DNA from 2 places in the Paracoccus sp. J39 genome. Region 2 is predicted to be linked to the other one. Evidence: riboswitches for the same ligand, from Rfam matches in the RefSeq annotation. Region 2 holds a riboswitch; the other holds the start of a gene.
What was found. Region 2 has a riboswitch for thiamine pyrophosphate ahead of L632_RS0105830 (TenA family protein). Riboswitches for the same ligand answer to the same signal wherever they lie in the genome.
Positions count from the first base shown of each region.

Region 1: linked by a shared signal. The riboswitch ahead of thiD (bifunctional hydroxymethylpyrimidine kinase/phosphomethylpyrimidine kinase) and the one ahead of L632_RS0105830 (TenA family protein) in region 2 are both predicted to bind thiamine pyrophosphate.

Region 1 is NZ_JAEN01000003.1:271,299-279,226, forward strand. It holds gene L632_RS0104785 (FAD-dependent oxidoreductase) at 1-878, opposite strand, end outside; gene thiD (bifunctional hydroxymethylpyrimidine kinase/phosphomethylpyrimidine kinase) at 875-1,702, opposite strand; TPP riboswitch at 1,772-1,875, opposite strand; gene L632_RS0104795 (HAD family phosphatase) at 2,060-2,662, shown strand; gene L632_RS24235 (hypothetical protein) at 2,729-3,358, opposite strand; gene aroQ (type II 3-dehydroquinate dehydratase) at 3,454-3,888, opposite strand; gene L632_RS0104810 (response regulator transcription factor) at 3,916-4,617, opposite strand; gene L632_RS0104815 (PAS-domain containing protein) at 4,610-6,490, opposite strand; gene L632_RS0104820 (AMP-binding protein) at 6,603-7,928, shown strand, end outside.
Region 2 is NZ_JAEN01000004.1:181,028-188,955, forward strand. It holds gene gorA (glutathione-disulfide reductase) at 1-477, shown strand, start outside; gene hflK (FtsH protease activity modulator HflK) at 536-1,765, shown strand; gene hflC (protease modulator HflC) at 1,765-2,880, shown strand; gene L632_RS0105825 (AI-2E family transporter) at 2,995-4,185, opposite strand; TPP riboswitch at 4,353-4,484, shown strand; gene L632_RS0105830 (TenA family protein) at 4,551-5,192, shown strand; gene L632_RS0105835 (NUDIX hydrolase) at 5,196-5,669, opposite strand; gene L632_RS0105840 (FYDLN acid domain-containing protein) at 5,740-6,060, opposite strand; gene L632_RS0105845 (M48 family metallopeptidase) at 6,210-6,893, shown strand; gene L632_RS0105850 (GntR family transcriptional regulator) at 6,938-7,582, shown strand; gene L632_RS0105855 (homoserine dehydrogenase) at 7,656-7,928, opposite strand, start outside.

The DNA.
Region 1 (7,928 bases), on a different contig from region 2:
TAAAGGCCGTTTGCGTAAAGCGTGCCGCCGCGCCGGCGCAGGCGGGGCAGGTTGTCGGGAAAGGCGGGCCGCGCATCCGAGCCAAGCTCCAGGATCTCGGCCTCGGCGAAGCCGGGATGCAGGGCATAGGCGGCCGACAGCATCTCGACGGCCGAGCGCGCGGTGACGCGATACTTGCCGCCGGTTTCCAGCATCGTGGCGCCGATCATGTAGACGCCCTCGCCGCGCGGCACGAGATACAGGGGGATGCGCGGATGCAGCAGGCGGATGGTGCGGGTCAGCGTCACTTCCGGGCAGCGGATCACCAGCATTTCGCCGCGCACGCCGCGCAGGTCGGGAAGCTGGTCGCGGGCCGCCAGCCCGCGCGCATCGACGATCAGGCCGGCGGGCGTGCCCTCGGTCTCGATGGCGACGCCCTGCGCCTCCAGCCGGTCGCGCAGGGCCAGCAGCGCGGCGCGCGGGTTCAGATGCGCCTCGGTGGCGAAATGCAGCCCGCGCGGGAAGCGCCCGGACAGTTCCGGCTCCAGCGCGGCGATCTCCTCGGCACTCACCGGCTGATGCGCCTGGGTCAGCCGGGCGAAGCGGTCGAGTTCCGCCCGGTCCCGTGAGGGGGCGAGGACCAGCGTGCCGCGCCGGATGACCTCGGCGCCATTCGCCTGCCACCAGTCGGCGGCGTCAAGGCCGAGGCGCAGCACCGCCGGCTCGGCGCTTTCGGCCTCGCAATAGGGCGCCAGCATGCCGCCGGCGCGCCAGCTGCAGGCCTGCGCGCCGGGCTTGCCGGCCGGGTCGATGATCCGGGGCAGAGTGCCGCGCGCCGCCAGTTCGGTGGCGATGCACAGCCCCATCACCCCGGCGCCCAGGATGGTGATCGCGGTCATGTCCGTCTCCAGAGCGCGTGGAAATGATGCACCGGGCCGTGGCCCAGCCCCACCGCCAGCTCATCGGCGGCGGCGATGGCGCCTTGCAGCCAGCCATGGGCGCGGGTCACGGCATCGGGCACCGCCATGCCCTGGGCCAGCCCCGCCGCGATGGCCGAGGACAGCGAGCAGCCGGTGCCGTGGGTGTTGGGCGTCTGCTGGCGCGGGGCCGTCAGGACCAGCGGCTGCGGCCCGACCAGAAGGTCGGTACAGGCGTCCTCGCTGGCATGGCCGCCCTTCATCAGCACATGGTCGGCGCCCAGGGCGCGCAGCGCCTCGCCCTGCTCGCGCATTTCCTCGGGCGTCGCGGCGGCGGGGCGACCCAGAAGCCGCGCCGCCTCGGGCAGGTTCGGGGTCAGCACCGTCGCCAGCGGGATCAGTTGCTCGCGCAGCGCCGAGACGGCATCGTCCGGCAGAAGCGCGTCGCCGGATTTCGCCACCATCACCGGGTCCAGCACCACCGGCACCGGATTGTCCGCCAGCAGCGCCGCCAGCCGGTCGGCGACGACTGTGATCACATCTGCGCCGCCGACCATGCCGATCTTGACCGCGCGCACCTCGAGATCGCCGAAAACCGCGTCGATCTGCGCCGCGACCATGGCGGGGCTGACCGGCTCGACCGCAGCGACGGTGCGGGTGTTCTGCGCGGTGATCGCCGTGATCACAGAGGCGCCATAGACCCCGAGGGCCGAGAAGCTTTTCAGGTCGGCCTGGATCCCGGCGCCGCCGCCGCTGTCCGAGCCGGCGATGGTCAGCGCGATGGGATGGGGCTGCAATCCCGACATGGCCCGCCTTTCGTTTTGGCCGGGCATGGGGACGTGGGGCGGATGGGTGGCGGACCGGGAATTGCGGGGCCGCATCACTCTACCCTTCCCTACGCCGGCATGACCCGGATCAGGTTCGATGGGTCGGTGCCCGGCACCTCTCAGCCCCGTGCGGGGCTCCCCAAGTGTATGAGTCTTTCGCGCGACACTAGGCCCCGGCGTCCCGCTTTGCAAGGGCCGAGCGCCGCCGGTCCGTCGCGGGGTGTCACGCATCTGTCCGCCTGGCCGGGCAAGATGGCGGGCGGCCTGCGGCGGTTTCGGGCTTTACACCGCCCGGAATTCCGGCCGATCTGGGCCCGGTGGAAAGGGAAGGATGCGATGAAAAGCGTGATCTTCGACCTGGGCGGGGTGCTGATCGACTGGGATCCGGTCCTGGCCTTTGCGGATGTCTTCACCAGCCGGACCGAGGCCGAGGCCTGGATGGCCCGCATCGACTTTCCCGGCTGGAACCGGATGCAGGACGGCGGGCGCAGCTTTGCCGAGGGGCTGGCCGCCGCCCGCGCCGAGCATGGCGACGAGGCGCGGCACCTGGCGGGCTATCTGGCGGCCTTTCCCGTCACCATCGAAAAGACCGTGCCCGGCAGCTGGGCGGTGGCCGAGGCGCTGCTGGCCCGAGACGTGCCGCTTTATGCGCTGACCAACTGGTCGGCCGAGACCTGGCCGCATGCGCTGGAGCTGCATCCCCGCCTGGGTGCGATCTTCGCCGATATCCTGGTCTCGGGCCAGGTCGGCGTGCTGAAACCCGACCCGGCGATCTTCCGGCTGCTGATGGACCGCAACGGGCTGCGGCCCGGGGACTGCATCTTCGTCGACGACAGCCCGGCCAATGTCGAGGGCGCCCGCGCGCTGGGCATGGACGGGATTCACTTTACCGGCGCCGAGGCGCTGGGCCGGGACCTGGCGCGGCGCGGGGTGATTTGAAGAGGGCCGGCAGGTAGCAGGTCTGCTTTGCGGAAAGCTGCTGTTAAATGATCGATATCGGTGTGACTACAAAACGGTGCTTGCGATGATCCCCACCACCCGCTCCAGATACGGCCAAACGGAAGTGCGGTATCTCGGCGGCGCTAGCGTCGGCGATATAAACACCGTCCGCTCTCGGAAGCTCACCTGCACGGGCGCGGAATCTGGCGACGGCACCTGCGGCATTGCCATGCCAAAAGCGCGACCAAACTGTTTGGACGCGCCGACACCGTAGACGATCATTGCGCGCCACGGCACGTGTTCGAGCACGGCCTTGAATATTTCGGTGCCATGAGCGCGGTCTTCATCCGAAAGATCAGCATCATAGCGCGCACTGGCGCAAGAAATGTTCGTCTGCATTGAGGTTAGCCCGCGTTCGGCCAGCATCTTGGAGAGCCGGGCTAAGTTGGGTCGTGTCTTTGACGGTTTGGTGGTGGCCGCATCATACATCTCCCTGCAGGATCGACCATTGCGATTCCATAGCGCGTCCAGAAACTGATCGTGGGTTCCCACGTCAGCGCAATGAAAGGTTTTTGCCGAACTGGCCCCGACGATCAGGACCTTGACCTGATCGGGATCCGTATCGGTCATCCAAGGACGCGGATATGCACCGCGGCGCGGCATTGTCAGGGAACGAATGCGGTCCTCAAACGTCATCGCGTTTCCGTCTAGCAGATTGCACGCACCTAGATACTATTGCGGTTCGATGGGGTGCTCCGAGCGTCAGAAATGGGCTCACCCCTACCGCCCCCCTATCCCACCAGCTTCGCCACATGGCGCAGCGCCAGCAGGTAGCCATTGACCCCGAAACCGGCGATCACGCCCTCGGCGCGCAGGCTGACATAGGAATGGTGGCGGAAGCTCTCGCGCTTGTGGACGTTCGAGATATGCACCTCGATCACCGGCCCGTCGAAGGCGTTCAGCGCATCGAGGATCGCCACCGAGGTATGGGTGAAGGCGGCCGGGTTGATGACGATGGCCTGGGCCGACCGCCGGGCCTCGTGGATCAGGTCGATGATCGCGCCCTCGTGGTTCGACTGGTGGAAGGCGATGTCCAGCCCCAGCTCGGACCCAAGCGCCTTGCAGTCGCGCTCGACGTCAGCCAGCGTGGTGCTGCCATAGATCTCGGGCTGGCGCTGGCCCAGCAGGTTCAGGTTCGGGCCGTTCAGGACATAGACGGTGGGCATGGCAATCTCCGCGAGGATGGGGGCAATCTAGCCCAGTTCGGCCAGAAAGATATAGCCCGCGCCGTAGATCGTCTTGATCAGCCGCGGGTTCTTCGGGTCCTCGCCCAGCTTGGTGCGCAGGCGCGAGATGCGCACGTCCATCGCCCGGTCGAAGCTTTCGCCCGCCGTGCCGCCCAGCGTCTCCAGCATCTGCGCGCGCGAGATCAGCCGGCGCGGATTGTCGAGGAACAGCCGCAGGACCTCGGCCTCGGCATGGGAGATCGGGGTCTCGGCGCCCTCGGGCGAAGTCAGGGTGTAGCGGTCGAAATCCGCGGACCATCCGGCGAAGCGGATCTGCTGGCGGCCGGCGCCGGTCTCGCGCTGGGGCCTGCGCAGCCGGGCGCGGATGCGGGCCACGACCTCGGCCGGCTCGAAGGGCTTGATGATGTAGTCGTCGGCGCCCAGCTCAAGGCCCGTCACCCGGTCCTGCACCTGCGCCCGGCCCGAGATGATGATGATCGCCGCGCCGGATTCGCTGGCCAGCCGGTGCACCAGCGCCAGCCCGTCGCGGTCGGGCAGGCCCAGGTCGATCAGGCAGGCATCGGGCTGGATACGGCGCAGCGCCGCCTCGAATTCGGTGGCGCGGGCGAAGCCTAAGGTGCGGAAGCCCGCCTCCTCCAGCGCCGCGGAGAGCAGGCGGCGGATTTCGGGTTCGTCGTCGAGGATGGCGATCAAGGGGGCGTCAGTCATCGGTCTCTGCCATGGCCACGGCCAGTTCGGTGTCGCCAAAGGGCTTGGTCAGGACCGGTCCGTCAAGCCCCGATCTGCGCGGATCGCCCGGCGGCAGCGCCGTCATCAGCACCAGAGGCAGGCCGCGGCCGCGCAGATCGGCGCCCGAACCGTCGCCCAGCTGCAGGTCCGACAGGATCAGCGTCAGGCCGGGAAGGTCGGTCAACCCGCGCGCCTCGGAGAGCGAGCCGGCCTCGATCACCGAATGGCCCTGGGCGGTCAGCATCTCGCGGATATGGGCGCGGATGGCGTCGTCATCCTCGACCAGCAGCACCAGATGCGGGTGCGCGGCGCGCAGCGGCAGGCGGATGGTGACCCGGGCGCCGCCGCTCTCGGCATTGCCCAGCCGCAGCGTGCCGCCGGACAGCTTGATCTGGTCATAGACCATCGACAGGCCCAGGCCGGTGCCCTGGCTGCCCTTGGTGGTGAAGAAGGGCTCGGTCGCCCGTGCCAGCGCCTCGGCCGAGAAGCCGGGCCCGGTATCGGTCACCGCGATCTCCAGCCAGCGCCCGGCGGGGCGAGCCTCGACGGCGATCCGGCCCCGGCCCTGCATGGCGTCGCGGGCGTTCAGGATCAGGTTCAGCAGCGCATCCTGCAGCGCGCCGGGGTCCAGCATCACCCGCGCCGGCAGCTCGCCGATGCGGGTGTCGAGCGCGACCTCCGCGCCCAGCGTCGGCCGGGTCATCGCCGCCAGATCGTCCAGCATGGCGCGCAGATCGACCGGCTGCGGCTGGTGCTCGCGCCGTCCGGTCAACGCCGAGATGCCGTCGAGCAGCCGCACCCCGCGACGGGCGGCGGCCAGCGTCGCCTGCACGTCCTCGGCCTGTTCCGGCGGCAGGCCGGCGCGCGCCAGCCGGCCCTGCAGGCCCAGGATGATGGTCAGCAGGTTGCCGAAGTCATGCGCCAGCCCCGAGGTCATCTGCGCCGCCACCGCGCGTTTCGCCGCATGGGTCAGCGCCTCGCGCGCCTGCACCTCGGCGGTGACGTCGGTGGACAGGATATAGACGCCGCGCCCGTTCTGGTCCGGGGTCAGCGCGATGCGGATGCGCCGACCCGAGGGCGGGTGCGTGATCTCGAACACCTGCGGCTGGCCGGCGATGGCGCGGTCCAGATGCGGGCGGATGCGGGCGAAGGTCTCGGCCCCCAGAACCGTTTCGCATTGCCGCCCGATGATCGAGGCGTCCGAGCCGGGAAACACCATCGAGATCTGGTTGTTCGAGAAGGTATAGCGATAGTCGCGGTCCATATGCGCGATATGCGCCGGGACCATGGCGGTGACATGGCGGGTGCGCGCCTCGGATTCGGTCAGGATGCGCTTGGCTTCCTCCAGCGCGGCATTGGTCGCGGCCAGCGCCCGGTTCGCGGCGGAAAGCCGCTCGGCATTCTCCAGCACCCGCTCGGACAGTTCCTCGGAGCGGGCGCGCAGCAGCTCCTCCTGCCGCTTGATATGGGTGATGTCGGTATAGACCGCGATCCAGCCGCCCTGAGACAGCGGCGCCCCCTCGACCGAGATCCAGCGGCCGTCGGCGCGCTTTCGTTCCATGTAATGCGGCTGAAAGGTGCGGGCCTGGTCGACGCGCTCGCGGATCGCGGCCTCGGGATCGTCCTGGGGACCGTATTCGCCGCGATGCACCAGATAGCGGATCGTATCCTCGAAGGTGGCGCCGCTGCGGGTCAGTTCGTCCGGCAGGCCGAACATCGCCTGATAGGGGCGGTTGCTGACCGCCAGCCGCAGCTCGGCGTCGAAGATCGAGATCGCCTGCTGGATCAGGTTCAGCCCCGAGCGGGTCAGCTCGGCATGCCGGTCGTTCGAGGGCATCTCCATTCCTGGCATTGCGCGGTCCCTGTAACAATTCGTAGGATTCAGGAAAAACTGACGCAAGAATTGCCGCTGTAAGCTGCGATTGCCAGAGGGAAGAGGAGCCCTGACGGCAAGGGGAGGAACCATGCAGAACGCTGAGGCGGCCGAGGCCGGTTTGCAGTCGATTCCAGCGTTGCTGGCGCGCAATGCCGAACGCTTCGGCAACCGGCCGGCCTATCGGGAAAAGGAATTCGGGATCTGGCAAAGCTGGACCTGGGCCGAGGCCGCGACCGAGATCCGCGATCTGGCGCTGGGCTTCCTGGTGCTGGGGCTGAACCGGGGCGATCATGTCGCCATCATCGGCCGCAACCGCCCGGCGCATTACTGGGCCATGGTGGCGGCGCAGATGTGCGGCGCGGTGCCGGTGCCGCTGTATCAGGACGCGGTGGCCGACGAGATGGCCTATGTGCTGGACCATTGCGGCGCACGCTTCGTCGTCTGCGGCGACCAGGAACAGGTGGACAAGGTGCTGGAGGTCGGCGCCCGCGCCCCCTCGGTCCAGCATATCGTCTATACCGACAAGCGCGGCATGCGGAAATACGACCATTCCCGCATGAACGCGCTGGCCGATGTCCAAGCCGAGGGCCGCGCCGCCGGGCAGCGGCTGGGCCACGAACTGGACGCGCGCACCGCCGCGCTGGGCTACGACGACACCTGCGTGATGCTGTATACCTCGGGCACCACCGGCAAGCCCAAGGGCGTGGTGCTGTCGAACCGCAACATCATCGAGACCGGCCGGAACACCGCTGCCTTCGACCACCTGACCGAGCGCGAGGAAGTGCTGGCCTATCTGCCGATGGCCTGGGTGGGCGACTTCATCTTCTCGGTCGGGCAGGCCTATTGGGCCGGCTTCACCGTGAACTGCCCCGAGGGCGCGCATACGATGATGACCGACCTGCGCGAGATCGGCCCGACCTATTTCTTCGCCCCGCCGCGCGTCTTCGAGGGGCAGCTGACCAGCGTGATGATCCGCATGGAGGATGCCAGCCGGTTCAAGCGCTGGCTGTTCCGGCATTTCATGGAGGTCGCGCGCCGCGTCGGCCCGGCGCTCCTGGACGGCAAGCCGGTCGGCGGGCTGGACCGGCTGCGCTATGCCCTGGGCAACCTGCTGGTCTATGGTCCGCTGAAGAACACGCTGGGCTATTCCCGCATCCGCGTCGGCTATACCGCGGGCGAGGCGATCGGTCCCGAGATCTTCGATTTCTACCGCAGCCTGGGCATCAACCTGAAGCAGCTCTACGGCCAGACCGAGGCCAGCGTCTTCATCACCCAGCAGCCGGACGGGCAGGTGCGCTCGGACACGGTCGGCGTGCCCTCGCCCGGCGTCGAGCTGAAGATCGCCGAGAACGGCGAGGTGTTCTACCGCTCGCCCGGCACTTTCGTGGAATATTACAACAATCCCGACAGCACC
Region 2 (7,928 bases):
GTGAACCTGACCCCGGTGGCGATCCGCGAGGGGCACAGTTTCGCCGACACGGTCTTCGGCGCCCGGCCCCGCAAGGTCGATCACCGGCTGGTGGCGGGGGCGGTCTATACCCGCCCGCATGAGCTGGCGACCATCGGCCTGACCGAGGAGGAGGCCGAGGCCTGCGGTCCCGCCGACATCTATGTCGCCAGCTTCCGGCCCATGCGCTCGCTTTTCGCCGGCTCGGATGCGCGGGCGGTGATGAAGCTGGTGGTGGATGCCGCAACCGACAAGGTGCTGGGCTGCCACATCTTCGGTCCCGAGGCGGGCGAGATGATCCAGATGGTCGCGGTGCCGATGGGCATGGGCGCCACCAAGGCCGATTTCGACGCCGCCATCGCCGTGCATCCGACCCTGGCCGAAGAGCTTGTGACCATGCGCAGGCCCACCCGCCGGGTCGGGGCGGCAAATCTGGACAAACCCGTCGCATCGGCTTGATTTTCCGGCCGAAGCCACCAGTTTCAACCACACGGACGTAAAGCGAGGCACGAGATTTATGGCAGGACAAGGCCCCTGGGGCGGCGGCGGAGATGATGGCAAGGGCGGCAGAGAGCCGCCGCAGGGGGGCGGCCAGCGTCCCTGGGGCGGGCCGGGGGGCGGCAAGGACGACCGTCCGCAGGGGCCGCGCCGGGGCGACCAGATCCCCGAGATCGAGGAACTGGTGCGCAAGGGCCAGGACCGTCTGCGGGTGCTGATGGGCGGCAAGGGGCCGGGCGGCGGCAATCGCGGCGGCGGTCCGCGCCGTCCGCAGGGCCCGCAATTCCAGATGAACCGCGGCACCTGGGGCATCGCGGCGCTTGCCGTGGTGGCGCTTTGGGCCTTTTCCAGCTTCTACACCGTCAAGCCCGAGGAACGCGCGGTCGAGCTGCTGTTCGGCAAGCCCGTCGGCACCGGCGAGCCGGGCCTCAACTTCGCGCCCTGGCCGGTCGTCACCGCCGAGGTGGTGCAGGTCTCGGGCGAACGGACCACGGAAATCGGCACCGGCCGCGCCGGGCCGATGGATTCGGGGCTGATGCTGACCCGCGACCAGAACATCGTGGACATGGCCTATCAGGTGGTCTGGAACATCTCGGACCCCGAGAAATTCCTGTTCAACCTCGCCGATCCCGAGGACACGATCCGCGCGGTTTCGGAATCGGCCATGCGCGACATCGTGGCGCGGTCCGAACTGGCGCCGATCCTGAACCGTGACCGTGGTGCCATCGCCGACGACCTCAAGCTGGCGGTGCAGAACACGCTGAACGCCTATGAGGCGGGGATCAACGTGCTGCGCGTCAACCTGGACCGCGCCGACCCCCCGCGCGAGGTGATCGACAGCTTCCGCGAGGTGCAGGCCGCCCAGCAGGAACGCGACCGGCTGGAGAAAGAGGCCGACGCCTATGCGAACCGCGTGCTGGCCAGCGCCCGGGGCGAGGCCGCCGCCGTGATCGAACGCGCCGAGGCCTATCGCGCCGAGGCGGTGAACACCGCCGAGGGCGAGGCCGCGCGCTTCAACTCGGTCTATGACGAATATGTGAAGGCGCCGGAGGTGACGCGCCGGCGGATGTATCTGGAAACGATGGAGAAGGTTCTGGGCGGGGTGAACAAGGTCATCCTCGACGGCGAGGCGGGGCCGGGCGTGGTGCCCTATCTGCCGCTGGATCAGTTGCGCAGCGGGGCGCCGGCTTCCGGCAACCGCAATACGGGCAACGCCAATTCGGGCAACACCAGCGGGGGGAACCAGTGATGAACCGTGCAATCTCGCTTCTGGCGCTGCCCTTCCTGGTCGTGGTGGCGGTCCTGGTCATCTCCTCGCTCTATATCGTCGATGTGCGTGAAAAGGCGCTCGTCCTGCGCTTCGGCGAAGTGGTCGACGTGCGCGAGGAGCCGGGCCTGGGCGTCAAGGTGCCCTTCCTCGACAATGTGGTGAAATACGACGCCCGCATCCTCGGCCTGCCGACCCCGCCGATGGAGGTCACGCCGCTGGACGACCGCCGTCTGGTGGTCGATGCCTTCGCGCGCTGGCAGATCACCGACGTGGTGCAGTTCCGCCGCGCGGTGGGTGCGGGCGGCATCGAATTCGCGCAGCGCCGGCTTGAGCCGATCGTGACCAATGCGATCCGGCAGGTGCTGGGCTCGGTGCCCTCGACCACGGTGCTGTCGGACGACCGGACGCCGCTGATGAATCGCATCCGCGACCTGTCGCGCGACGATGCCCGCGACCTGGGCATCCGCGTCATCGACGTGCGCCTGACCCGCACCGACCTGCCCGAGCAGAACCTGACCGCGACCTATGCCCGGATGCGTGCCGAGCGCGAGCGCGAGGCCGCCGACGAGATCGCCCGCGGTGGCGAGGCCGCGCAGCGCGTCCGCGCCGCCGCCGACCGCACCGTGGTCGAGCTGACCTCCGAGGCGCGGAAGCGCGCCGAGGTGGTGCGCGGCGAAGCCGATGCCCGCCGCAACGCCATCTACGCCGATGCCTTCGGCCGCGACCCCGAGTTCTTTGCCTTCACCCGCTCGATGACCTCCTATGAGCGGGCGCTGCGGGGCGAGAACAGCTCGCTGGTGATCCAGCCGCAGGGCGAGTTCTTCGACTACCTGCGCAACGACGGGGCCGACCGGGCCAATCCGGTGCCGGTGCCCCGGCCGGCCTCGACCCCCGCCGCGGACGAGGACGAAGCCGAGGCCGAGAGCTCGGGCGCGATCGCACCCGGCGAGGCCGTCGCCCCGACCGAGACCAATCGCGAGGGCGAGCCGCTGGGCGCCGGTGCCGGCGTGACGCTGACGCCGCTGCCGGAATCGCTGGCCGCGCCGCCGCAGGAGGATCCCGTGGTGCCTCCGGCGCCGCTTCCGGCGGATTGATCCGGACGCCGGCGCCGACGGAAGCCCGGCCGCAACAGGAAAGGCGGGACGCATCTGCGCCCCGCCTTTTTCCATGTTCCGCCGTTCTTGCGCCGGGGGCCGGTCAGGCCCCGGTCACTCCAGGCCGATCAGCTTGCTGTCCTGCCGCTGCTCTTCTTCGGCAAGCTCGCGCTGCCATTCCCGCCAGATCGAGACCAGCAGCGCCATCAGCACCGGGCCGACGAACAGCCCGACGATGCCCATGGTCTTGACCCCGCCGATCAGGCCGAAAAAGGTCGGCAGGAACGGCAGCTTGACCGGGCCGCCGACCAGAACCGGGCGGATGGTCTTGTCCACCACGAACAGCTCGCAGGTGCCCCAGACGAACAGCGCCGCCCCCTCGACGGGCGAGCCGCTGGCCACCAGATAGGCCGAGACCAGGGTGAAGGACAGCGGCGCGCCGCCCGGGATCAGCGCCATGAAGCCGGTGATCACCCCGAAGGTCACCGGCGAGGGCACGCCGGCCAGCCAATAGGCCACGCCCAGGATCACCCCCTCGCCGATGGCGATCAGGGTCATGCCCGTCACGGTCGAGCTGATCGTCGCGGGCACGACGCGCGACAGCCTGCTCCAGCGGTCGGGCAGGATGCGGCGGCCGACCTGGTCGATCTGCGCCACGATCTTGTCGCCGTCGCGATACAGCACGAACAGGGTAATCAGCATGAACAGCAAGGTCAGCGCCAGATGGAAGGCCAGCGTCCCCGCCGTCACCGCGCCGCGATAGATCGCCCCGATATTCGAGCCGCTGACCAGCTGCACGATCTCGCTGATGCCGCCGGGCCGGCCGATATAGGTCTGCCAGTTCTCGTCCAGCCAGTCGCCGACCTGCGGCAGCTCGACCATCCAGCCCGGCGTCGGCGCGCCCGAGCTGTTGACCACGATCGCCCAGTTGATCCAGTCGCGCAGCTCGCGGAAGGCATAGATCAGCGCCATGGCGATGGGGATCAGCAGGAAGCAGACCAGCACCAGCACCAGCACCGTCGCCGCCCCGGTGCGGCCCAGGTTCAGCTGGCGGGCGGCGCGCTCGCGCAGGGGCCAGCTGGCCAGCGCGATCACCATGGCCGCCAGCACCGGCACCAGGAAGCCGTGGAAGAAATAGATCGAGGCCGCCACGATGGCCAGCAGCAGCCAGCGCGCGGCCGAGATATTGGTCAGAAGCGGCGGCCGGTGCAGGCGCAGGCCGACCTGTTTCGGGCTTTGCCGCGAGGCGGCGGGATCGTTCAGTTCTGTCGCGGTCGTGGGTTTCGGCATTTCGCCCGTCGTCATGGTCCCGGTCCTGACTGCGGGCGGGTAGCGCCCGCCCTGCGGCAACGAGATAACATCTCGCCCCCGGCTGCAAGACGCAATGCCGCGCCGCAGCCGGCCGGTTCCGGATTTCGCGGCTCACGATCTTGTGGGCAGGCCGTGACAGCCGCCGCGCCGCGCGCTAGTCTGGCGCCACCAAGGGGAGTCCCGGCAAGGGGCTGAGAGACCGCTGGCCTCGATCGACCCGACGACGGGCGGCGCGGTGACCCTTCGAACCTGATCCGGATCATGCCGGCGAAGGGATGGGAAGGATGCGCCTGTCTTTTGCCGGCCTCACCGCGAGGCCGAACTGCAACCCGGTCTCGCCCCAAGCCATGAGGGCCCCGATGACCGAGAGCTTTTTCGAAACCCTGCGCCGGGAATGCGCCGCGGACTGGACCGCCGCCGTCGAGCACCGCTTCGTACGCGAGCTGTTCGCCGGCAGCATCGCGGATGCGGCGATGGCGCGCTACCTGGTGCAGGATCACCGCTTTCTCGACGCCTTCCTGACGCTTCTGGGCGCGGCCATCGCCTCGGCCGACCGCTTCGAATCGCGGCTGCGCTTCGGGCGTTTCGCCGGCATGGTCTCGGGCGAGGAGAACGACTATTTCCTGCGCGCCTTCGCGGCGCTCGGCGTGGACGAGGCGGATCGCGCCGCCACCCCCGACAGCGCGCCCACCGCGGGGTTCCAGGCGCTGATGCGCGAGGCGGCGGCGACGCGCAGCTATCCCGCCGTGCTGGCGGTGTTGAACGTGGCCGAGGGGCTTTACCTCGATTGGGCCAGCCGCGCGCCGCAGCCGCTGCCCGAGCGTTTCGTCCATGCCGAATGGATCACGCTGCACGATAATGCCTTCTTCCGGGATTTCGTCGGCTTCCTGCGCGAGGAGTTCGACCGGGCCGGGCCCGGAGCGGCGGATCAGGCGCGCGACTTCTTCCGGCGCGCCGTCACGCTGGAACGGGCGTTTTTCGACGAGGTCTACGCGGCCTGACGGTCAATCCTCGACGATCTCGATCTCGGGCGGGCTGCCGGGCGGCCCGTTCGCGCGATAGTCCAGCACGATGCGCGGCAGCGCGGCCGGCGCCAGCCGCTCGCCGGTATGGCGCATCTCGGGCAGGCTCCACCAGCGGAATTCGCGGATGGCGCCGGCCTCGGGCGCGTTCCGGATCACCGGCACGAAATCCTGGGTCTCGATCAGGAAATAGTCCTCGGACTGCCGCCAGCGTCGCTGCCGCAGCGTCATCGCGACGCGGCGGCGCCAGACCAGCGGGCCAAGCGCGGGCAGGGCGAAGCCCAGTTCCTCGGCCAGTTCGCGGCGCAGGGTCTGCTCGGCGGTCTCGCCGGGCTCGGCGCCGCCGCCGGGGGTGATCCACCAGTCGCCGGTGCCGTAATCGACGCGCATCAGCAGCACCCGGTCGTCCGGGGTCAGCAGGATGGCGCGCATGGCCTGCCTGTCGATGATCCGCATCTTCGGCCGCCAAAGGAAAGGCCCCGGCCGCGGGTCGCGTTCCGGGGCCTGGACCAGTCGGGACGAGGGCTTATTCGTCGTCGCTCTCGGGCACGTCGGCGATGTCGTCCAGCGACATGTCGCCGTCATCGTCGTCGTCCAGCAGATCGTCGTCCAGATCGCCGGTATCGGCGTCGTCGTCCAGATCCTCGTCATCGACCAGATCGGTCTGGTCTTCTTCCCGCGCCGCGGTCTTTTCCGAGATCAGCGAGCGCGAGCGGCCGTTGGTCAGGCTTTCCAGCGTGAATTCTGCGCCGCAGGCGGGGCAGGTCATCGGGTCGTTTCTCAGGTCGTAGAAGCGCGTGGCGCAATGGGGGCAAAGGCGTTTCGTGCCCCATTCCTCTTTGGGCATGGTATTCTCTTTTTCTGCCGCGTTCAGGTAAATCCGCTGTCCCCTGCCATAGCCGCGCGGGGCTGTCAAAGCCTTTTCCCCTTGCGGGCGGGTGGCGGTGCAGGGGAAAGATGGGGCAACAGGCGGACCATCGCAAGATGCGGGACATGATGGACAGGATTCTGGTCGGAGGCGACATTCCGGTGACGCTGCGGCGCTCGGCCCGGGCGCGGCGCATGACGCTGCGCGTGGCGCGGGCGGGGGGCGAGGTGGTGCTGACCCTGCCCAGCCGCACCAGCCTTTCGGACGGCCGCGCCTTTGCCGAGTCGCGGGCCGAGTGGCTGCGCCGCACCCGGGCCGAAATGCCGGCGCTGCAGCTTGCCGAGCATGGCGCGCTGCTGCCGGTCGAGGGCCGGCTGCGCCGCATCACTCCGGCAGGCACGCGCCGGGTCGAGCTGACCGACGAGGCGCTGCTGGTGCCGCAGGCCCGGCCGGCCGGCGTGGTGGTCGAGGCCTGGCTGAAGCATCTGGCGCAGGCCCGGCTGGTCGCGGCCTGCGACCGCTACGCGGCGGCGCTGGGGCGCGGCTTCCGGGCGCTGGCGCTGCGCGACACGCGCTCGCGCTGGGGCAGCTGCACCCATGACGGACGGCTGATGTTCTCGTGGCGCCTCGCCATGGCGCCGCCCGAGGTGCTGGACTATGTCGCGGCGCATGAGGTGGCGCATCTGGCGCATATGGACCATTCGCCGGCCTTCTGGGCCGCGACCGGGCGGCTGATGCCGGATTACGCGCGCCACCGCGCCTGGCTGCGCAGGCACGGCCATGAGCTGCTGGCCTGGCGGTTCCGCCTCTGACGTGCGGACTTGACGGCGCCCGGTTTTGTGATCACAGCTGGCGCATGACTGCTTCGCGTTCCTCGGAAAGTTCCGCCCATGAGCGGCTTTATCGCAACCTGCGCCAGCGCATCATGCTGGGCGAACTGCCGCCCGGCCTGGCCCTGACCCTGCGCGGCATCGCCGCCGAGCATCGCGTCTCGATGACCCCGGCGCGCGAGGCGGTGCGGCGCCTGGTGGCCGAGGGGGCGCTGTCGCTCTCCTCCTCGGGGCGGATCACCACGCCGGAGCTTTCGGTCGAGCGCATCGAGGAACTGGCGGCGCTGCGCGGGCTGATCGAGCCGGAACTGGCCGCCCGCGCCCTGCCGCGCGCCCACCAGGCGCTGATCGAGCGCATGGCGGTGATCAACGCCGCCATCGGCGAGGCGGCGGAAAGCCATGACGCGATCGGCTATATCCGCACCAACCTGGAATTCCACCGGCTGCTCTACCTGCGCGCCCAGGCGCCGGCGATGCTGGCCATCGTCGAGACGGTCTGGCTGCAGCTCGGCCCGACCATGCGCGCGCTCTACGGCCGGGTCAAGCGCAACGAGCCGCCGCGCCATCACCGCATGATCCTGGCCTCGCTGCGCGCCGGGGACGAGCCGGGGTTGCGGCTGGCGGTCCGGGCCGACGTGACCCACGGCCTGCGCCACCTGGGCACGGCCTGAACCCGGCGCGGCCATTTCTTCGTTGCAGAAATCCCCGAATCCGGCAGCGCGGGCGGGCGCGGCCAGCGCCGGATCAGACCTCCTCGATCCGCAGCTCGACCGGCTCGCCGGCGATGACGCCGGTGCGGGGCAGGGCCTCGATGGCGTGGTCGATGGCCTCGGGGGTGGTCTTGTGGGTGACGATCAGCACCGGCGCGATGCCCTCGCTGTGGGAATGGCCGTATTGCCGCATGCGGTCGATCGAGATGCCGCTGTCGCCCAGCACCGAGGCCACCTTGGCCAGCGCCCCCGGCTTGTCGGTCAGCTGCAGGCGGATGTAATAGGCCGCCGGCACTGCCGTTCGCGC